3 regions of the Streptomyces sp. NPDC001858 genome follow, and region 2 is predicted to be linked to each of the others. Evidence: riboswitches for the same ligand, from Rfam matches in the RefSeq annotation. Region 2 holds a riboswitch; each other region holds the start of a gene.

Region 1 (7,200 bases), on a different contig from region 2:
CCGCCGCGTGCTCCGCCGCGAACAGCGCGCCGGTGCGGCCGAACCCGGTCGCGATCTCGTCGAACACCAGCAGCACATCGTGCGCGTCGCACGCCTCGCGCAGCACCCGCAGATAGGCGGGGGAGTGGAACCGCATCCCGCCGGCCCCCTGCACCACCGGCTCCACGATGACCGCGGCCAGTTCGTCGGCGTGCCGCTCGATCGCCGCCCGCAGCACGTCGGCGTACGCCTCCTCGTACTCCGCCGGGGGCGGGTCCACGAAGACCTGGCGGGGCAGCACCCCGGTCCACAGGTCGTGCATCCCGCCCTCGGGGTCGCACACTGACATCGGCTGCCAGGTGTCGCCGTGGTAGCCGCCGCGCCAGGTCAGCAGCCGCTGCTTGCCCGGACGGCCCAGCGAACGCCAGTACTGCAGGCACATCTTCACCGCGACCTCGACCGACACCGACCCCGAGTCGGCCAGGAAGACATGCTCCAGACCCTCGGGCGACATGTCGACAAGGAGCTTCGCCAGCCGGACGGCGGGCTCATGGGTGAGCCCGCCGAACATCACATGACTCATCCGGCCCAACTGCTCGCGCACGGCCTCGTCGAGCACCGGGTGGCGGTAGCCGTGGATCGCCGACCACCAGGACGACATCCCGTCGACCAGCTCACGCGAGCCCGAGCTGTCGGCGATCCGCAGCCGGACCCCGCTCGCCGACTCCACGACGAGCGGGTCCACCCGGCCGGGCATCGGCCCGTACGGATGCCAGACGTGCCGCCGGTCCAGCGCCAGCAGCTCCGGGACGTCGAAGAGGGGCAGCTCAGGCATTGGGCGCGAGATCGGTGCCGGCGCCCCGACGGCGCACGGCGACCAGGTCGGTTCGGGGCTCGCTCGCGGCCGGCGCGGCAGCGGCCGTCCCGCACAGACCGCCGCCCGCGTGCGACCCGCAGCCGCCCCCTTCGTGCGATCCGCACCCGGCGTCGGCGTGCGACCCGCAGCCGCCGCCCGCCTCCGCCGTGACCCGGTGCTCCGGCAGCGTGACCTGCCCCGCGCCCTCCACCTCGAACCCGGCGTCCGCGATCATCTCCAGGTCGGCCTTGCCGGCCTGGCCCTCGGTCGTGAGGTAGTCGCCGAGGAAGATCGAGTTGGCCAGGTGCAGGGCGAGCGGCTGCATCGTGCGCAGATGGACCTCACGGCCGCCCGCGATGCGCACCTCGACGTCCGGGCACACGAACCGCACCATCGCCAGGATCCGCAGACAGCGCTGCGGGGTGAGGTTCCACTCCTTGGCCAGCGGGGTGCCGTCGACCGGGATGAGGAAGTTGACCGGCACCGAGTCCGGGTCCAGCTCGCGCAGCGAGAAGACGACGTCCACCAGGTCCTCGTCCGACTCGCCCATGCCGGCGATCAGCCCCGAGCACGCCGACAGACCGGCCGCGTGCGCCTTCTGGACCGTGTCCACCCGATCGGCGTACGTGTGCGTCGTGGTGATCTCGCCGTAGGTCGACTCGGAGGTGTTCAGGTTGTGGTTGTAGGCGTCGGCGCCCGCCTCGCGCAGCCGCTCCGCCTGGCCGTCGGAGAGCAGCCCCAGACAGGCGCACACCTCGACGCCCTCGTTCTGGTCCTTGATCGCCTTGATGGTGCCCGCGACCCGGTCCACGTCCCGGTCCGTCGGCCCGCGCCCGGACGCCACCAGGCAGACCCGCTTGGCCCCGCCCGCGAGTCCCGCCGCCGCGGCCTTCGAGGCCTCGTCCGGCTTGAGCCAGGTGTACTTGAGGATCCCGGCCGTGGAGCCCAGCCGCTGGGAGCAGTAGGAGCAGTCCTCGGGGCACAGCCCCGACTTGAGGTTGACGAGGTAGTTGAGCTTCACCCGGCGCCCGAACCACTGCCGGCGCACCTTGCCGGCCGCGGCCACCACATCGAGCACGTCGTCGTCGGAAGTGGCGAGGACGGCCAGCGCTTCCTCGCGGGTCGGCAGCTCGCGCCGAAGCCCCTTGTCCACCAGCGTGTTCAGCAGGTCCATGAGAGCCGATCCTGTCCTACGGACCTCCTCCGGGCCAAGGTAGGGATCGCACAACACACCCGGTTCGACGTGTGGGTATTGCCACACCGTGGGTGGGCGGCCGGGCCGCTAGGGTCTGTCCGCTACCTACAAAATCCCCCGGAGGACCCATGGCGTTCGGCTGGATCGACGAGCAGGCGGAGCTGCGCCGCCGGGCCGGACTCGTCCGGACGCTGCGGCCCCGCCCCGCCGACTCGCCGCTCCTCGATCTCGCGAGCAACGACTACCTGGGCCTGGCCCGCCATCCCGAGGTCGTCGAGGGGGCCGTGGCGGCCGCCCGGGCCTGGGGCGGCGGCGCGACCGGCTCCCGGCTCGTCACCGGCACCACGGAGCTGCACGGCGAGCTGGAGCGGGAGCTCGCCGAGCACTGCGGGTTCGAGGCGGCTCTGGTCTTCTCCTCCGGGTACGCGGCCAATCTCGCCGCGGTCACCGCGCTGGCCCCGCACGGCTCGCTGATCGTCTCCGACGCGGGCAACCACGCCTCGCTCATCGACGGCTGCCGGCTGGCCCGCGGCGCGACCCAGGTCGTCGGGCACGCCGACCCGGACGCGGTGCGCAAAGCGCTCGCCACCCACGACGGACCGGCCGTGGCCGTCTCCGACACCGTCTTCTCGGTCGACGGCGACGCCGCCCCGCTGGCCGCCCTCGCGGCCGCCTGCCGGGAGCACGGCGCCGCACTCGTCGTGGACGACGCCCACGGCCTCGGCGTGCTCGGGGACGGCGGACAGGGCGCCCCGTACGCGGCGGGTCTGGCGGGCGCCGACGACGTCGTCGTCACGGTCACGCTGTCCAAGTCGCTCGGCAGCCAGGGCGGGGCCGTGCTGGGTCCCGCGCGCGTGATCGACCACCTGGTGAACGCGGCCCGCACGTTCATCTTCGACACGGGACTGGCGCCGGCGGCGGCGGGCGCGGCGCTGGCGGCGCTCCGGCTGCTGCGCAGGGAGCCGCGGCGGGCGCCACGCGCGCGTGCGGTGGCGGGCGAGCTGTACGCGCGCCTGACGGCCGCGGGCCTGGAAGCGGTGCGTCCGGACGCCGCGGTCGTCTCCGTGCGTGCACCGTCCCCGGAGGAGGCCGTGCAGTGGGCGGCGGACTGCCGGTCGGCAGGCCTGGCCGTGGGCTGCTTCCGTCCTCCCTCCGTGCCCGACGGCATCTCACGCCTCAGGCTGACCGCCCGGGCGGACCTCTCCGGGGCCGAGCTGGAACGCGCTGTACGGGTGATCGGCGAGACGCGACCATGAGTCGGCGTCACACGGCCGTGGGTCGCCGCTGACCGGTGGGTCGGTCGCCGCTGAGGGTGCGCCGACTACTGCGGTGCGGTCAGCGCAACGCGGCCGTGAAACCCGTCCAGCTCTCGGGGGAGAAGAGCAGGGCGGGCCCGGCCGGGTCCTTGGAGTCGCGTACGGCGAGCAGACCGGCCCAGGGGCCGGTGGCCGGCCGGGCCGTCTCGACGCAGTTGTTCGCTCCCGTGCTGTAGCTGCTGCGCAGCCACCGCACATCCGGGAGCTGGTCGGGATCGGTACGGGAAGGTACGTTCCGCGGTACTGCGGACATGGTGCCTCCTTACGCGCCGCCTGCTATCGCGGCGATGTAATCCGATGAGTCCCCGGGCGAAAGGGCATGCGCCCGAAGGGCGTTGAAGGCCTCGGTGTAGGCCTCGAGGTGTTCTTTCCGTTCGAGATAGAGGCTACTCGTCAAGTGGTCGAGAACAACCACATCCAGATCAGAAGTGCGCGAAAATGAGAAGATAACGAAAGGCCCGGTTACGCCGATATGCGCCCCGGCGGCGAACGGAAGGACCTGCAGCCGCACTTGGGGCAGCCGCGCGGCCTCCACGAGCCGACCGAGCTGCTGCGCCATCACCTCGGGACCGCCCACCTCCCGCCGCAGCACCGCCTCGTCAAGGACCGCGCTCAGCTCCAGCGGCGGCCGCGCGCGCAGCACGTCCTGCCGGGCCAGTCGCACCTCGACCAGCGTGTCGAGCTGATCCTCGGTGACGCCCTCCACCGCGGCCCTGGTCACCGCACGGGCGTACTCGGGAGTCTGCAACAGCCCCGGTACCACACTCGTCTCCAGTGTGCGCATCGCGCTCGCCTGGGACTCCAGGCTGATGAAGTCCCGGTAGGTGGGCGGCAGCACCCCGCGGTAGGCGTGCCACCAGTGGTCCCGGCCGCCGCTGCCGTCGTCGCCGGCCAACGCCAGCATCAGCTCGCGCAGTTGCGGATCGACCACCCCGTAGGCGTCGAGGAGTAACCGCACATCGGCCGGTTTTGACCCACTGGTGCCCGTCTCGATGCGGCTCACCTTGGACTGGTGCCAGCCCACGAGCCGGGCGGCCTCACCACTGGTGAGGCCCGCGTGGGCGCGCAGATTGCGCAGTTCGGCGCCCAGCTTCCGGCGGCGCACCGCGGGTCCGTGCTGCATGGGCTCCTCCTTACTCCTTACGGGCCGTCCAAATACGCTCTGCCGTCGCAGAGTTCACCGCATTGAGCGACAGATATATGCATATCTTGGTGGATCGCCACCCGTGACCGGCGCGGTAATGGCAGTCTGGCGAAGAAGCACCAGTCCGGGACCGTACTCGAACCATCCGCTCCGTGTCGGACCCCGGTCCCGTGGGAAAGGGACGACGTCGCCATGGCAGATCACCTGGAAGCATCCGTCACTCTGCCGAGCGATCCCGCCTCGGTCTCCACAGCCCGCGGTTTCGTGGCCGGCACCCTCGGAGAATGGGGTCTGCCGGCGGACGCGGAGGCGGCCGACACCATCCGGCTGATCGTCTCGGAACTGACCACCAACGCCGTACAGCACACCTTCGGGCAGTCACCCACCTTCACGGTGGACCTCGTCCTCGACCGTGACGAACACTTGCGCATCGGTGTCACCGACAGCCACCCGCGCTTCCCCAAACGACTGCCGGCCGCCGTCCAGCAGGACAACGGCCGAGGCATGGTGATCATTCGCTGGCTGACCGCGGAGTGCGGCGGCAGGCTCAGAGTGCGGCCCACCCGGGAGGGCGGCAAGACGGTCACCGTCGAGCTCCCGTGGACGGCCGCGGCGCCGGAGCCGGTGGCCGGAGCCCTCGCGGCCCCGGCCCCGGCGAGACAGGCCCCGGCGGAGGGCGAGATCCCGGGACGATGACAGCGCGTCAGGACGCCACCACCGCCCCGGGAGGCCCAGCGCCCCAAAGGGGCGCGAGGCGCTGACATCTGCGGCTCCGCCGCGCGGGCGCGACCAGCCACGACGCCGCCGCAGCAAAACCACGACCTATCGCGGCGCCTCCAGCGGAGCGCCTAGCGGACCCGCCCGTACCAGACGCTCTTAGTCCAGATCTTCTGCAGCTTCACCACGTCTCCTGTCTTCGGCGAGTGCCAGATCTTGCCGTTACCCGCGTAGATCCCGACGTGGTACACGCTCGAACCCGAGTGGAAGAAGACCAGGTCGCCTGCCTTGCGGCTCGACGCCGTGATGTGCTTGGTCTTGTTGTACTGCTGGGCCGCCGTCCGAGGCAGGCTCTTGCCCGCCTTCTTGTACGAGTACAGCGTGAGCCCCGAGCAGTCGAACCGCTTCGGCCCGGTCGCCCCGTACTTGTACGGAGCGCCCTTCTTGGAGGCCGCGATCTGGAGCGCCTTCGTCGCCGGTGTGGCGGCCGCGGCGTCCGAGGCGAGCCCCGGGACCACGACCGTGCCGCCCACGGCGGCGATGGCGAACGCCGAGGCCGTACCGGCCCGGGCCATGAGCGACGGGACACGATTGAGCGCAGTCATGCGCAACCCTTCGTCAGCCGCCTGTGAAGGATGACCTGTCGGATTCGGGCTGACAAAGTTGCCCGGCCGCGACTGCGGCTTCACCCCAAGGGCTGCTCGGCCCGGTCATGGCGTGACCGTGCCGGCGACCCGTCTTGCTCGGGTCCTCCACTCCTGCCGATGCACTTCTGTCGACCGGGCATCCGGGCGGCGGCAGGACTCGGCGTCCGCCCGGACCGCCCCGCCGCTGTGGCGGGGGCTTGTCGTCAGTCAGGGATCTTGGCTCACTCGTGTCCGAAAATCCCAACGGAACCGGGGATTTGTGGGGTTACTCACCACTCACCCGTTCGGGTGGACACCCTGATGGCCGATCAGGTGTCAAGGATGCCAAAGGGCCCCGGACCAGCGGCGGAGTCTTTTGTTCCGCCCGAAAAAGGTGCTTTCGCGCAACTTCGGCGAGCGCGAAAAAGCAACGGCCTCTACGCCGAACAGGGGTAACCCGTCTGGTCCGTTTCAACTCCGGTCCGGACGCCGCGTTCGGGGCGCGCGCCGCCCGGACCGGAGCGCGGTCCGCTCCGGCCGCCGGGTCGGGGTTCGGGTCAACTGTCGGAGAGCGGAGGCACCGTGACGCGCGCCGTTCGGCGCTCCCCGTCCAGGACGCGCAGCGCCCGCGCGAGCGTCGGCGCGTGGAACTCGCTCTCGCCCCGCTGGTGCATCAGCGTCAGCGCGTCGCGCAGCGCGGTCGCCTTGGCCACCAGCGCCTGGGCCGCGCGCAGCGAGCGGTACGTGTCCCCGTGGTGGGCGGGATTGATCCGGCCGAGCAGGTCGACCACGTCCAGGTAACCGTCGATCAACTCGGCCTCGGCGCGCGTCAGGGCGGGCAGCGGCGGCAGTTCGGGCACCATCGGCGGCTCACCTCCCGCCCTGCGGGCCGGCCGAGGGCCTGCGGCTCGGGATGACCGCGTCCACCAGGCCGTACTCCAGGGCTTCCGGGGCGGTGAGGATCTTGTCCCGCTCGATGTCCTCGGTCACCTGCTCCGGCGTCCGTCCGGTGTGCCGGACGAGCATCGCCTCCAGGCTCGCCCGGACGCGGGCCAGTTCCTCCGCCTGGATCGCGAGATCGCTGGTCTGGCCCTCGACGGGCCCGGGCAGCGACGGCTGGCGGATCGTCATCCGCGCCCCCGGCAGCGCGAACCGTTTGCCCGGTGTGCCGGCCGCGAGCAGCACCGCGGCGGACGAGTCCGCCCGGCCCAGACAGGTCGTCTCCACGTCGCAGGCGACGTAACGGATCGTGTCGTAGAGGGCCGTCAGCGCGCTGAACGAGCCGCCGGGGGAGTTGATGTACAGCGCGATGTCCCGGTCCGGGTCCTGGTGCTCCAGGTACATGAGCTGCGCCATCACGTCGTTCG
Region 2 (7,200 bases):
CCGGCGTACACGGCGGCGTCGTCGAGGATCTCCTCGATGCGCAGCAGCTGGTTGTACTTGGCGACGCGGTCCGAGCGGGCCGGGGCGCCGGTCTTGATCTGACCGCAGTTCACGGCGACGGCGAGGTCGGCGATGGTGACGTCCTCGGTCTCGCCGGAGCGGTGGGACATCATGCACTTGAAGCCGTTGCGCTGGGCGAGCTCGACGGCGTCCAGGGTCTCGGTCAGCGAGCCGATCTGGTTCACCTTGACGAGCAGGGCGTTCGCGGAGCCCTCCTCGATGCCGCGGGCCAGGCGCTCGGGGTTGGTGACGAAGAGGTCGTCGCCGACGATCTGGACCTTGTCGCCCAGCCGCTCGGTGATGACGTTCCAGCCGGCCCAGTCGTCCTCGTACAGCGGGTCCTCGATGGAGACCAGCGGGTACGCGGAGACGAGCTCCTCGTAGTACTCGGTCATCTCGGCGGCCGAGCGGGACTTGCCCTCGAACTCGTACTTGCCGTCCTTGTAGAACTCGGACGCGGCGACGTCGAGCGCAAGCGCGATCTGCTCGCCGGGGACGTAACCGGCCTGCTTGATGGCCTCGACGATGAGGTCGAGGGCGGCGCGGTTGGACTCCAGGTTCGGGGCGAAACCGCCCTCGTCGCCGAGGCCGGTGGACAGGCCCTTGGTCTTCAGCACCTTCTTGAGGGTGTGGTAGACCTCGGCGCCCCAGCGCAGGGCCTCGGAGAAGGACTCCGCGCCGATCGGGGCGATCATGAACTCCTGGATGTCCACGTTGGAATCGGCGTGCGAGCCGCCGTTCAGGATGTTCATCATCGGCACCGGCAGCAGGTGCGCGTTGGGGCCGCCCAGGTAGCGGAACAGCGGCAGGTCGCTGGCCTCGGAGGCGGCGTGGGCCACGGCGAGCGAGACGCCGAGGATGGCGTTGGCGCCCAGGGAGCCCTTGTTGTCGGTGGCGTCCAGGTCGAACATGGCCTGGTCGATCAGGCGCTGCTCGGTGGCGTCGTAGCCGACGAGCTCCGGGCCGATCTGCTCGATGACGGCGAGGACGGCCTTCTCGACACCCTTGCCGTGGTAGCGGTTGGGGTCACCGTCGCGAAGCTCGATGGCCTCGAAGGCACCGGTGGAGGCGCCGGACGGAACGGCGGCACGACCCGTGCTGCCGTCGTCGAGGCCGACCTCGACCTCGACCGTGGGGTTGCCTCGGGAGTCCAGGATTTCCCGGGCTACGACGACGTCGATGGACGGCACGAGCATCTCCTTCTTGGGATGTGACGCTGGTTGTGCGGGGCGGGTGGGCCGCGATGGGCCCGCGCCGAGCCTTGCGACTAGAGCCTAACCGCCTTCGGGGCGTCGGCAGCCGACCGACCGTCCCGTGGACAAACTGACCGTACCCATTGTTCACACACGGAACAAAGGGAGCGGTCGCCAAAGACCAACAGGAAGTTGCCAACTGGCGAACGAAGCGGGCAGGGGAGGCAGGCAAAGAGAAACCCCGCTCCGGTGCGTACGGGGGAACACGCACCGGAGCGGGGAGCCCGTGGGGACGGGGGGACCCTCACGAGGTCTTCAGTGTGCCGACCTCGCCTGTGAGGGCGCTGTGACTTCCCCGGGAGCCGGGTGTCACTTCAGGAGCCGGAGCTCGGTCCAGGAGCCGGAGCTCACTTCAGGTGCAGCTGCTGGCCCGGGAAGATGAGGTCGGCGTCGTCGACGATGTCCTTGTTCAGCTCGAACAGCTTCTGCCAGCCGCCGGCGACCTTGTGCTGCTCGGCGATGGAGCTGAGGGTGTCGCCCTTGACGACCTTGTACTCGCCGTCGCCCTTCTCGACCTTCTTGCCGGTCGGGGTGGTGACCGTCTTGGATGCGGCCGGACGCTCGGCCGAGCGGGAGGCGCTCTGCTCCTCGGTCGAACGGGTGTCGGCGCTGCTCGACGAGCTGGAGGAGCTGGAGCCGGAGGCGGCGGAGTCGGCGCTGCCGCCGTTGTAGGCGGCGTTGGACAGGCCCGTGCCGCAGACCGGCCAGGCGCCCTTGCCCTGGCCCGCGAGGACCTTCTCGGCGACGGTTATCTGCTGCGCCTTGGAGGCCTGGTCGGCCTGCGCGGCGTACTGCGTACCGCCGTACGCGGCCCAGGTGGAGGCGGAGAACTGCAGGCCGCCGTAGTAGCCGTTGCCGGTGTTGATGGACCAGTTGCCGCCGGACTCGCACTGGGCGACCGCGTCCCACTCGGCGGCGGTGGCGGCGGAGGCGTTGCCGGCCGCCATCAGCGGGGCGGCGATGGCGACACCGGTGACGCCGGCCAGCGCGGCGACGCGGGTGGCCCTGGACGGACGGCGGTGCTTGCCCTTGACGGAAAACAGCATGGTGGATCCCCTCACCGACGCCTGCGAGGTGAGCTGTCGGGTTCGGGCCGTGTGAGTTGCCCGGCCACTCCTCCGTGGGAGGCGTGGCTTCACCCCAAGCCGGATCCGGCGTCAACCGCTGGTTCCGGCGCTTACCTTGGGTCCCCCGCTCCTGCCTACGGCGCTTGACGCGACGACTGTTCCCGGGCGGCCACTGGCAGGACTCGGCGTTGCGACGACCGGGGCTCGGATTGCCGAGCGGCCTTGACCGTAGCCACGCGATCCGCGGAATTTCAAAGACGATCAGGGCTTCTGAGACTCATCCCACACTTTCACCAAACCGGACATTCTGGAGCGAAGTATGACGTGAACTCCCGGCGTTTTTCGGTGCGTTCCTGCCCTATTGGACCGCCGTGTCGAGGGTCTGACCGGGGGCGATGCCGTTCGGGTCGGCGCCGATGAGGTCCCGGTTCTCGGCGTAGAGGGCCCGCCATCCGCCGTCGATGTCAAGGGAGTCGGCGATGGAGGCAAGGGAGTCGCCTTCCTGCACCACATAGGTGACCGCGGCGTGCCGGCCGGCGGAAGCGGCGGAGAGAGCGCTCACGGCGGTGTCGGCCGCAGCGGTGTCGGCCGTGTCGGTGGCGCTCTTCGTCGTGGGGGCCGCGCTCTCGTCGGCGGTCGCGCCGCGGTGCTTGCCGGAGCCGAGCGAGCCGGTGTCGACGAGGCTCCAAGAGCCCGCCTCCTGGACCGAATTGCCCGAGTCGCCCGAATCGCCCGCACCCGAGGCCGACGAGGGGGAGCCGTCGGTCCCGGCGGGGTCGCCCGTGACGGAGGACGAGGGGGACGAAGGAGATGAAGGAGACGAAGGGGACGTCGTGGGCGAACCGGAGGAATCAGCGGACGAGTCGGGCGACTCCGGCGATCCCGCCGAACCGCTGTCGGCGCTCGACGAGCCCGAAGCGTCCGAGGAGCCCGAAGAGCCGGAGGAATCCGAGGAGTCGCCGCCCAGCCCCTTGGACAGGTCGGACAATCCGGACGACGAAGACGAGTCGGACGAGTCGTCCGCCACGCCGGTGTCCACGGCCAGCGCGCCGTTCTCCTGGGTGAGTCCGGAGGTCAGCCCGCAGGTGCCCCACGCGCCGATGTTCTCGGCGGCGAGCAGCTTCTGCGCCACGGCGATCTGCTGGTTGCGGCTGGCCAGATCGGCGCTCGCCGCGTAGTCGAGCCCGCCGTACGTCTCCCATTCCTTCTGGGTGAGGCTCAGGCCGCCGTGCTCGCCGCCCTTGTCGGCGCTCCACGAGCCGCCGGTCTCGCACTGCGCCACCTTGTCCCACACCGTGCCCTCGGCGGCGCTCGCGCCGGAGGCGGCCAGCAGCGGGATGGCGATGGCGGACCCGGTCACTCCGGCCGCGACGAGGAGGGCCGGAGCCTGACGGGGGCGACGATGACGACCGTTCCCGGAGAGCATGCGAGGGCCTTTCTCTGGACAGCAGTAACCGGCGCGACGCGTGCGACTGACATATCGCGCTGACGAGTGAACGTATCGGCATACGATCACTTGTCACAAGTTCATGCCGCGCAGATCACGTGAAGATCACAGAGTTGAGGGTCGGTCACCTTTGCTTCGCCGCACGGTCACACTACGGCTGACATCCGATCAGATACGCACGGAACTGAACTCGACCGGAAGCGTCCGCAGCCCGCGCATGATGAGCCCGCCACGCCATCTCAACTGGGCCGGGTCCACGGCCAGTCGGAGGTCGGGCAGCCGGGTGAGCAGCGCGGCCAGCGCGGTCTGGCCCTCCAGCCGGGCCAGCGGAGCGCCCAGGCAGTAGTGGAGGCCGTGGCCGTAGCCGAGGTGTTGATTGTCACGGCGGGACAGGTCGAGGCGGTCGGGGTCGGCGAAGCGGGCCGGATCGCGGTCGGCGGCCGCCAGGACGACGAGGACGGGGTCGCCCGGCGCGATGTCCTGCCCGCCGAGGCTGAGCGGCTCGGTCGCGAACCGCCAGGTGGCGAGCTCCACGGGGCCGTCGTAGCGCAGCAGTTCCTCGACGCCGGTCTCCAGGAGGGTGCGGTCGCCGTCGTCCTCGGTCAGCGACCGCTGGAGACGTTCGCGCTGCTCGGGGTGGGTGAGGAGGGCGTAGGTGCCGTTCCCGATGAGGTTGACGGTCGTCTCGAAGCCCGCGAACAGGAGGATGAAGGCCATGGCCGCGGCCTCGTTCTCGGTGAGGTGCTCGCCGTGGTCGGAGGCGCGGATGAGGCCGGAGATGAGGTCCTCGCCGGGCGCGGGCTCGGCCGGCAGCTCCGCGCGCTTGCGGTGGATGAGCTCCAGCAGATAGCCGCGCATCTTCTTCACCGACCGCGCGACCCCGCCCCGCGGCCCTCCGCCGTGCCGGATCATCATCCCGGCCCAGTCGCGGAAGTCGTCCTGGTCCTCGCGGGGGACGCCCAGGAGGTCGCAGATGGCGTAGATGGGGAGCGGGAAGGCGAAGTCGTGGATGAGGTCGGCCTCGCCGTCGGCCGCGAACCGGTCGATGAGCTGATCCGTCAACTCCTGTACCCGTGGCGCGAACTCGGCGACCCGGCGGGGGGTGAACGCCTTGCTGACGAGCCGGCGCAGCCGGGTGTGGTCCGGCGGGTCGATGTTCAGCAGATGCGTCATCAGCTCGGCCTTGCGCTCACCGGGGATGCCGGTCTTGCCCTTGGCGTGCGCGGGTTCGTCGTGATGCGCGGGGTTCTTGGAGAGCCGCTGGTCGGCGAGCGCCTGCTTCGCGTCGCCGTAGCGCGTGACCAACCAGGCCTCGACGCCGCTGGGCAGTTCGGTCCGATGCACGGGCGCGTGCTCCCGGAGCCAGGCGTAGGCGGGGTAGGGGTCGGTGGCGAACTCCCAGGTGAAGAGTTCCGGGGCGGGCGGGGCGTCGGGCAGGGCATCGGGCCGGTCGTCGGGCCGGGCGTCCGCCGTGGGGTGGGGCTGGTCGGTCACTCCTTGACGGTAGCGGTGTTCACGACGAGCGCCTGCGCCTCGCATCGGTGTTCGCGGTGAGCGCCGCGCGCACCGGGGCGCAGCGGCCGGCTCAGGAACTCACCTGTTCGCCTGCGCACCTGCGCACCTGCGCACCTGCGCACCTGCTCACGTGACTACTCCTGCACGCCTTCGGCGCCCCTGATCGCGTCCCGGTAGGCGCGGGCCGCCGCTCTCAGCGCCGCCTCCGGATCCACGCCCTCGGCCTCCGCCCGGGCCGCCAGGGCGAGCAGTTCGTAGCCGATGCCGTCGGAGGCGGGGAGGGGCACCTCCAGTCCGGCCGTCCGCACGCGCGACGACAGCTTCGCCGCGAGCGCGAGGCCCGGCTGACCGAGGGGGACGCCGTCCGTCACCGACTCCCGCTGCTTCTCTATCGCCTTCGTGCGCAGCCAGTGCGCCTTGACCTCCTCCGGGGTCGTGGCCGTCTCGTCGCCGAAGACATGGGGATGGCGGTGGATGAGCTTGGCGACGATCGTGCCCGCGACGTCGTCGATGGAGAACGGGGAGTCCGGGTCCTCCTCCGCGATCCGGGCGTGGAAGACGACCTGGAGCAGGACGTCGCCCAGTTCCTCGCGGAGTTCGTCGCGGTCGCCGTCCTCGATCGCCTCGACGAGTTCGTAGGACTCCTCGATGCCGTACTTGGCGAGACCCTTGTGGGTCTGCTGCGACGACCACGGGCACTCGGCGCGGATGCGGTCCATGACCTGGACGAGGTCGAGGAGCCGGGCGCCGGGGAGGTCGTAGGAGGCGGGGAGCAGCTCCAGCTCGGGCATCGCCACGCGGCCGGAGCCGGCCAGCCGGGCCAGGCCGTCGGTGAGGGCCGGTTCGCCCTCGCCGGTCGCCACGACCACCACCGTGCCGCCGTCGGCACAGGCGGCGATCAGTTCCTCGGCGGTCGGGGAGATCTCCTCGACCGCAAGGCCCGCGTCGCGCAGATAGGGCAGCTGCGGATGCGCGCCGTCCGCGCACAGCACCCGGTCCGCCGCGCGCAGCGTCTGCCAGGCGGGCCAGGACAGCAGGCCGGGGGCGACGCGATGGCTGGTGGTGAGCAGGACGACGCGGCCGGGGTCGTCGACGGCGGCGGAGCTGGTTGCGTTCACCCCTCGAACGTAACGCACGCCACCGACAGCCCCGCGATCATTCGCACGGACGTTCCATCGGACGTTCCATCGGACGCTCCGTCACGTCGTCGCATCGCCGTATCACCGTGCCGTCACGTCGTCGTCTGGGTCCCCGACGCGGTGACCTCTCGTACCCACGGCGTCTTCGCGTCGACGCGGGCCACTTTCTGCGCGTCCCAGTCGCCGTAGCGCGGGTTGAGGTCGACGCCGAGGGCCTTGGACGCCTTGGACAGCGCGCTCCAGAAGGCCGGCTGGCTGGTGTCCGTGCCGAGGCCGGTGGCGAGTTTCTGCGCCTCCAGCTGGAGGCGCAGGTTCTCGTCGAGACGCTGCGGCGGGATGCCGTACTGCTGAAGCCAGGCCGTCTCCAGGCCCTGCGCGCCGCCCGCCTGCTGTTCCAGGCCGGCCCGCAGCGCCTGCACCTCGCGGGGGGTGACGGTGACGCCCGCGTCCTCGGCCGCGCGGTGCAGCACCCGGTCCAGGACCATGCCGTGCAGGGTGTCCCGGGTGAGGGTGCCGGTCTGGGCGACGGCCTGCGCGTACTGCGCGTCGTCGGTGACCGCGGCGCGCTGGGCCGTGCGCACCTCGTTCACCCGGCTCTCCAGCTGGGCGACGGTGATCCGCTGGCCGCCCACGACGGCCGCCGCGCCGGGATGCGCGTCGTTCCCGCAGGCGGTCAGGAGGGGGGCGGCCGCGATCGCGGCGGACAGCAGGAGCGCGGT
Region 3 (7,200 bases), on a different contig from region 2:
GTGCGTCGCGTCTCGCGCGCGTGCCGGGATGCGGCCGCCACGGGAGAGGAGACGGGTGCGGGCCCGCCCGTGTCCGTCGCGAACGCGGCCACGGCCGCAGGGCGTTCGCGGCGCTCGGCACAGCGGCTCCGCGGGGCGGGCTCCCGGACGTCTCAGTACGTCGGGAGGGTCCTCGGTCCGAGGTCGTCGCGCGCGGGCGGGGGCGCGAGGCGTATGGAGGCGCCCAGGACGCTCAGGCCGTGCGGGGCGACGACGACCGGTTCCAGGGTGACCGCGACGACCTCGGGGTGGTCGTCGACCAGCCGGGACACCCGCAGCAGCAGTTCCTCCAGGGCGGGGGTGTCGACGGGCGTCGAGCCGCGCCAGCCGAAGAGGAGCGGGGCGGTCCGGATCGAGCGGATCAACGAGGCCGCGTCGCGGTCGGTGACCGGAACCAGCCGGTGCGCCATGTCCCCGAGCAGCTGCGAGGCGGCCCCGGCGAGCCCGAAGGAGAGCACGGCACCGGCGGCCGGGTCGATGACCGCGCGGACGACCGTGTCGACCCCGCGCGGCGCCATCGCCTGGACGACCGGGCGGAGCTCTTCCGGCCGGCCGAAGAGCTCGGTCAACTCGACGTACGCCCGGCGCAGTTGCTCCTCGTCGGCCAGGTCGAGGCGTACGCCGCCCAGGTCGGCGCGGTGGCGCAGGTGGGGGGCGGTGGCCTTGAGGACGACGGGGTAGCCCAGGGCTTCCGCGGCCCGCGCGGCCTCGTCGGGGGTGGGCGCGGGGGTCGCCCGGCGGGTGCGGATGCCGTAGCGGCCGAGCAGCTCGCAGGTCTCCTCGGTGCCGAGGGTGAGGCCCTGCCCGCGCGCGAGGAGCCCGCCGATCAGTTCGGCGGCGCCCTTCTCGTCGATGTCCTCGTACTCGGGCACCTTGCCGGGGTCGGCCGCCTCACGCCGCCACTGTGCGTACTTCACGGCTTCGGCGAGGGCGCGGACGGCGCGTTCGGCGGCGGGGTAGGCGGGGATGAGGTGTGCTCCCTCGGGCGCCTCGACGGCGGCGGGCTGCGCTGTCCCGGCGCCTTCCGCCGCGGCACGCGCGCGTGTGGTGGTCTCCGTGCGTGGTGCGGTGGCCTCCGCGCGCGGTGCGGTGGCCTCCGCGCGCGGTGCGGTGGCCTCCGCGCGCGGTGCGGTGGTCTCCGCGCGCGGTGCGGTGCTCGTCGCGGCGGACAGGGCCGCCGCGAGGCCGCCGAGTTCCACGTGGACGACGAGCACCGGTTTGGCGGGCGCGGCGGCCGCGGCCGAGCGAAGGGCCTGGGCGAGTTCCCCGTCGCCGGGCGACGCCTCGCCGATCGCCGGGATCGCCGTCACGACCACCGCGTCGCACGTGTCGTCGGCCAGCGCCCGCGCCAGTGCGGCGTGGAAGTCCTCCGCCGACGCCTCCGTGGTCAGGTCCAGCGGGTGCAGCGGTTGCAGTCCCTCGGAGAGGCAGGCGTCGTAGGTCAGCTGACCCAGCGATTCGGAGTTGCCGAGGATCGCGACCCTCGGCCCCGTAGGCAGCGGCTGGCGGGCCAGCAGCAGACCGGCGTCGACCAGTTCGGTGATGGTGTCCACCCGGATCACGCCGGCCTGCCGCAGCAGCGCCGACACCGTCGCGTGGGGCAGCCGCGTCGCCCGCACGGTGTGCCCCTGGGGGCCGGAACCGGCGCCCTGGACGACCACCAGCGGCTTGGCCGCCGCCGTACGCCGGGCGAGGCGGGTGAACTTGCGCGGGTTGCCGATGGACTCCAGGTACATCAGCGCGACGTCGGTGTCGGGATCGTCGTACCAGTACTGCAGGACGTCGTTGCCGGAGACGTCCGCGCGGTTGCCGGAGGAGACGAAGGTCGACACGCCGGTGACTCCGGTGACGCCGCCGCCGCGCCGGTGGAGCCGGGAGAGCAGGGCGATGCCGATGGCCCCGGACTGGGCGAACAGCCCGATCCGGCCGGGCCTCGGCATCTCCGGGGCGAGCGAGGCGTTGAGCCGCACCTGGGGGGAGGTGTTGATCACCCCGAACGCGTTGGGGCCGATGATCCGCATCCCGTACGCGCGCGCGTGCCGGACGAGTTCGCGCTGGCGCTCGCGCCCTTCGGGACCGCTCTCCGCGTAACCGGCGGACAGGACGACGAGCCCCTGCACGCCGTGCTCGCCGCACTCGGCGACGGCCTCGGGCACCTGCTCGGCCGGGACGGCGAGCACCGCGAGGTCGACGGGTTCCGCTATGTCGCGCACCGAGCGGTGGGCGGGCGCCGAGTCGAGTTCCTTCAGGTCCGCGGGGAAGGCCTTGTTCACGGCGTACAGGCGGCCGGTGAAGCCGGCCTCCCGGAGGTTGCCGAGGACACTCCGGCCCACGCCGCCCGGGGTGCGGCCGGCGCCGACGACAGCCACGGAGCCGGGCGCCAGCAGCCGTCCCACGGAGTGGGCCTCGGCGCGCTGCTCCCGCGCGCGCTGCACGGCGACGGAGCGCTCGGTGGGTTCGAGGTCGAACTCCAGACGGACGACGCCGTCCTCGAAGTGGCGCTGCTGGGTGTAGCCGGCGTCCGTGAACACCTTGATCATCTTGGTGTTGGCGGGGAGCACCTCGGCGGCGAAGCGGCGGATGTCCCGCTCGCGCGCCACGGCGGCGATGTGTTCGAGGAGCGCGGAGGCGACACCGCGCCCCTGATGCGCGTCCTGGACGAGGAAGGCGACCTCGGCCTCGTCGGCGGGCGCGGAGGCGGCCATGCCGTCGGCGCCAATCCGGTCATAGCGTACGGTTGCGATGAACTCGCCGCCGATGGTGGCCGCGAGTCCCACCCGGTCCACAAAGTCGTGGTGCGTGAAGCGGTGGACGTCCTTTGCGGACAGGCGCGGGTAGGGCGCGAAGAAGCGGTAGTACTTCGACTCGTCCGAGACCTGCTCGTAGAAGCTGACCAGGCGCTCGGCGTCATCAACGGTGATGGGGCGGATGCGTGCGGTGCCGCCGTCGCGCAGCACCACGTCGGCCTCCCAGTGGGCGGGGTACTCGTGCCGGTCCGACGCGCTCTGCATGGGGCCCAGAGTACGGCTCGCGTACGACAACGGCGCGAGGCAGTCTGTGGAGGACGCACGTCGGATCGAGGCCGCGATCCGACGACCACGTCGGGACGGGACCGCACGGTCCCGCCCTCCCACGCTTCACGTGTGGAACACTGGTCTAGACAACCTGAGACACTGAAGGGCAGCATCACATGGCTGAGCGCCGCGTCAACGTCGGCTGGGCCGAGGGCCTTCACGCCCGCCCCGCTTCCATCTTCGTCCGGGCCGCCACGGCCGCAGGCATCCCCGTGACGATCGCCAAGGCCGACGGCAACCCCGTCAACGCGGCCTCCATGCTGGCCGTCCTCGGCCTGGGCGCCAAGGGCGGCGAGGAGATCGTCCTCGCGTCCGAGGCCGAGGGCGCGGACGCTGCCCTCGACCGGCTCGCGAAGCTGGTCGCCGAAGGTCTCGAGGAGCTCCCCGAGACTGTCTGAAAACGCTGACGGCGCGCTGCAGTAAATACGTCGTCACGCAACACCGAAGGGCTCGTCCGAATTGTCGGGCGAGCCCTTTGAATTTCCCGCTCATGGGCAGCAGAAATAGCGCCCCACGAATTCACTCCTCTTTGTATACGGCCCTCGTGTTAATGCCGCAGACCCGTCATGTTTACGGGAGGTTGCGAAGTCCTCACACGGTCGACGCGCTCGGCGCCGCCGGAAAAGCGCAGCCGGTGCGCGGCCGTCGCCCGCTCGGTGTGCAGCGCCGTGACCGCACGCGCGCGCTCCCCGTCGCCGCGCGCCACCGCGTCCACGATCGCGCCGTGCTCCCCCCAGGACTCCACCGGGTCGGCCGGGGCGTCCACCACGTACATCCAGGCGATCTTGTGGCGCAGCTGGGTGAGCATCGAGGTCAGGGCCTGGCTTCCGGAGGCCTGGGCGAGCGTCTCGTGGAACCAGCCCCCCAGGGAGCGCAGATCCTCGCTGTTGCCCCTCCTGGCCCGCTCCTGGCCCAGCCGGACGAGACCGCGCAGCACCTTCAGATGGGCCTCGGTGCGCCGCTGGGCGGCCCGGGAGGCGCCGAGCGGCTCCAGCAGCATGCGCATCTCCAGCAGGTCCGCGGCCTCCTGCTCGGTCGGCTCGGCGACGCACGCGCCCGCGTGGCGGCGCGTGACCACGAAGCCTTCCGCCTCCAGCGTGCGCAGCGCCTCCCGGACGGGCACACGGGAAACGCCGTAGCGGCGAGCGAGGAGTTCCTCCGTGAGGCGGCTGCCGCGCTCGTAGACACCCGCGACGATGTCGTCCCGGACGGCCGTGCACACCGAGTGCGCCGGAATACGCATGACGGACCTCCGCCTTAATCCCCGTGAAACGTCGACGATTGACGTGTGTTCCGTGACTCTATTGCAATCAGCGGGAATTTCCGATGGCGGACTGGAATCCGTGGATATTTTTTGGACAGCGGGATCTCGAAAACGACGAAAGCCCCGGCCGGGAGGGCCGGGGCCGAACGATCTGTCGCCGTACGTCGTCAGATGTTCACGCCGTGCTGGCGGAGGTAGGAGACCGGGTCGATGTCCGAGCCGTACTCGGCGGTGGTGCGGGCCTCGAAGTGCAGATGCGCGCCGGTGACGTTGCCGGTCGCGCCGGACAGGGCGATCCGCTGGCCCGGGGTGACCTGCTGGCCCACCGACACCTCGATGGACGACAGGTGACCGTACTGGGTGTACGTCCCGTCGATCATCTTGATCACGACCTGGTAGCCGTACGACCCGCCCCAGCCGGCCTCGACCACGGTACCCAGGCCGACCGCGTGCACGGTGGTGCCGCTGGCCGCGTGGAAGTCGACGCCGGTGTGGCTGCCGGAGGACCACAGGGAGCTGCTGGCGTGGTAGCCGGTGGACACGTAGGAGCTGGTGATCGGCAGCACGAAGGTGTTCAGGCGCTTGCGCTCGGCCTCGCGGGCGGCACGCACGCGTGCCTCGCGCTCCTCCACGGCCTTCTTGGCGGCGGCCTCGCGGGAGGCCTTCTCGAACGCGGCGTGCTTCTGCACGGCGACCTGGTCGTCGAGCTGCTCGGCGACGGACTCGCCGACCGTGACCACGGGGATCAGCCCGGTCTGCTCGGGCGTGGGCTCGGCGGCGAGGGCCGGCGTGGCGGCGACGGTGGCCATGACACCGGTGGTGGTGAGCGCCGCGACGCCCGCCGCGCGAACGGTGGTCCGCTGCATCCGGCTGGGCCGACGGTGCTTCCCGGTGGCGTAGGTGATCGCCAAGTCAGGGGTGTCCTTTCCTTCCCTCTCGCCTACCGGGTTAGCTGACGGGTTCGGAGCAGGAAGGTCTCCTACGGACCCCCTCGCGACTCGCGCGGGCGCCCGATTCACCCCAGGGACTTCACACACGTGGGTCCCCGGCTCCCCTGGCTCGCGCCGTAGGGGACTCGGCGATGACTGTCCGGTGCCGCGGCTGCGGCGCACTGCCTGACGAACAGTCCGCACGAAGCTAAGCGGGGCCGGTTTCAATCCTCAAACGAATCCCGGTTTTTGTAGCGCATCCCACAGGGCAGACAGGCAACCTCCGCCCCAATTCGGACATCTAGCGGCCCTGGTGACGCTTGCGTCGACCAGGGCCCCTACACGCGCGTGCCGTTGCCGGTCCGCTCTGCGAACCGCTTCGCGGCCTCCTCAGCGGACTACTCCGCCTACTCCGCGGACACGACCTTCACCTCGCCGATGCCGAGGGCCTCGACCGGCGCCTTGATCTGGGCCGCGTCGCCCACGAGGACGGTCACCAACCGGTCCACCGGGAAGGCGTTCACGGCCGCCGCGGTGGCCTCCACGGTGCCCGTCGCGGCGAGCTGCTGGTACAGCGTCGCCTGGAAGTCGTCGGGCAGGTGCTGCTCGACCTGGTCGGCCAGCGTGCCCGCGACGGCCGCCGCGGTCTCGAACTTCAGCGGGGCCACCCCGACCAGGTTCTGCACGGCGACGTCACGCTCGGCGTCGGTCAGCCCCTCGGCGGCGAGGGTGCGCAGCACCTTCCAGAGGTCCTCGAGGGCGGGACCGGTGTTCGGGGTGTCCACGGAGCCGCTGATGGCGAGCATCGCGGCGCCGGAGCCGTCCGGGGCGGACCGCAGGACCTGCCCGAAGGCGCGGACGCCGTAGGTGTAGCCCTTCTCCTCGCGCAGGACGCGGTCCAGGCGGGAGGTGAGGGTGCCGCCGAGGCAGTACGTGCCGAGCACCTGAGCGGGCCACACGCGGTCGTGCCGGTCGGCGCCGATACGGCCGAGCAGCAGCTGCGTCTGGACGGCACCGGGACGGTCCACGATGACGACCCGGCCGGTGTCGTCGGCGGTCACCGGAGGCACCGGCCGCGGCTGGGCCGAGGAGCCCGTCCAGGCGCCCAGGGTGTCGCTCAGCAGCGCGTCCAGGTCGATGCCGGTGAGGTCGCCGACGACCACGGCGGTGGCCGTGGCGGGGCGGACGTGCTTCTCGTAGAAGGCGCGCACCGCCGCGGAGTCGATCTTCTCGACCGTCTCCGCCGTGCCCTGGCGCGGGCGGGACATGCGCGCGGTGGCGGGGAACAGCTCCTTGGAGAGCTCCTTGGCGGCCCGCCGGGAGGGGTTGGCCAGCTCGTGCGGGATCTCGTCCAGCCGGTTGCGGACGAGGCGCTCGACCTCGCTGTCGGCGAACGCGGGCGCCCTCAGGGCGTCGGCGAGGAGGCCGAGGCCCTTGGGCAGGCGCGAGGCCGGCACTTCGAGGCTGAGCCGGACGCCGGGGTGGTCGGCGTGCGCGTCCAGCGTGGCCCCGCAGCGCTCCAGTTCGGCGGCGAACTCCTCGGCGGAGTGCTTGTCGGTGCCCTCGGAGAACGCGCGCGCCATGATCGTGGCGACGCCGTCCAGGTCCGCCGGTTCGGCGTCCAGCGGCGCGTCGAGGAGGATCTCGACGGCGACGACCTGCTGGCCGGGGCGGTGGCAGTGCAGGACCGTCAGCCCATTGGCCAGCGCGGCCCGCTCGGGCGCCGGGAAAGCCCACGGCTTGGCCTCGCCGGCCCGGGGCTGGGGGTGGAAGTCCATCGTGGCGAGCTCGGTCACCGGGCCGCCTCCTCGTTCTCGTCCTGGTCGGCGGGGGCTTCGGCGGCGGTCGGCTCGTAGACGAGCACCGCGCGGTTGTCGGGGCGCAGACGGGCCTT

What was found. Region 2 has a riboswitch for cyclic di-AMP ahead of ACWCPF_RS08520 (transglycosylase family protein). Riboswitches for the same ligand answer to the same signal wherever they lie in the genome.
Region 1: it holds a riboswitch for cyclic di-AMP, as region 2 does, so the genes downstream of both, ACWCPF_RS32035 (C40 family peptidase) here and ACWCPF_RS08520 (transglycosylase family protein) in region 2, are expected to answer to the same signal.
Region 3: it holds a riboswitch for cyclic di-AMP, as region 2 does, so the genes downstream of both, ACWCPF_RS28415 (M23 family metallopeptidase) here and ACWCPF_RS08520 (transglycosylase family protein) in region 2, are expected to answer to the same signal.

The regions. Positions count from the first base shown of each region.
Region 1 is NZ_JBSFEV010000029.1:70,929-78,128, forward strand. Features, by position in the region: gene ACWCPF_RS32005 (adenosylmethionine--8-amino-7-oxononanoate transaminase) at 1-814, opposite strand, end outside; gene bioB (biotin synthase BioB) at 807-2,009, opposite strand; gene ACWCPF_RS32015 (8-amino-7-oxononanoate synthase) at 2,159-3,286, shown strand; gene ACWCPF_RS32020 (DUF397 domain-containing protein) at 3,366-3,599, opposite strand; gene ACWCPF_RS32025 (helix-turn-helix domain-containing protein) at 3,609-4,469, opposite strand; gene ACWCPF_RS32030 (ATP-binding protein) at 4,683-5,186, shown strand; gene ACWCPF_RS32035 (C40 family peptidase) at 5,339-5,812, opposite strand; cyclic di-AMP (ydaO/yuaA leader) riboswitch at 5,816-5,986, opposite strand; gene ACWCPF_RS32040 (hypothetical protein) at 6,391-6,696, opposite strand; gene ACWCPF_RS32045 (ATP-dependent Clp protease proteolytic subunit) at 6,704-7,200, opposite strand, start outside.
Region 2 is NZ_JBSFEV010000004.1:405,536-412,735, reverse strand. Features, by position in the region: gene eno (phosphopyruvate hydratase) at 1-1,256, opposite strand, end outside; gene ACWCPF_RS08520 (transglycosylase family protein) at 1,661-2,359, opposite strand; cyclic di-AMP (ydaO/yuaA leader) riboswitch at 2,363-2,532, opposite strand; gene ACWCPF_RS08515 (LysM peptidoglycan-binding domain-containing protein) at 2,739-3,806, opposite strand; gene ACWCPF_RS08510 (cytochrome P450 family protein) at 3,996-5,321, opposite strand; gene ACWCPF_RS08505 (nucleoside triphosphate pyrophosphohydrolase) at 5,477-6,460, opposite strand; gene ACWCPF_RS08500 (SurA N-terminal domain-containing protein) at 6,574-7,200, opposite strand, start outside.
Region 3 is NZ_JBSFEV010000023.1:122,192-129,391, reverse strand. Features, by position in the region: gene ACWCPF_RS28430 (bifunctional acetate--CoA ligase family protein/GNAT family N-acetyltransferase) at 153-3,050, opposite strand; gene ACWCPF_RS28425 (HPr family phosphocarrier protein) at 3,230-3,511, shown strand; gene ACWCPF_RS28420 (GntR family transcriptional regulator) at 3,661-4,356, opposite strand; gene ACWCPF_RS28415 (M23 family metallopeptidase) at 4,545-5,288, opposite strand; cyclic di-AMP (ydaO/yuaA leader) riboswitch at 5,300-5,468, opposite strand; gene ACWCPF_RS28410 (M16 family metallopeptidase) at 5,714-7,102, opposite strand; gene ACWCPF_RS28405 (M16 family metallopeptidase) at 7,099-7,200, opposite strand, start outside.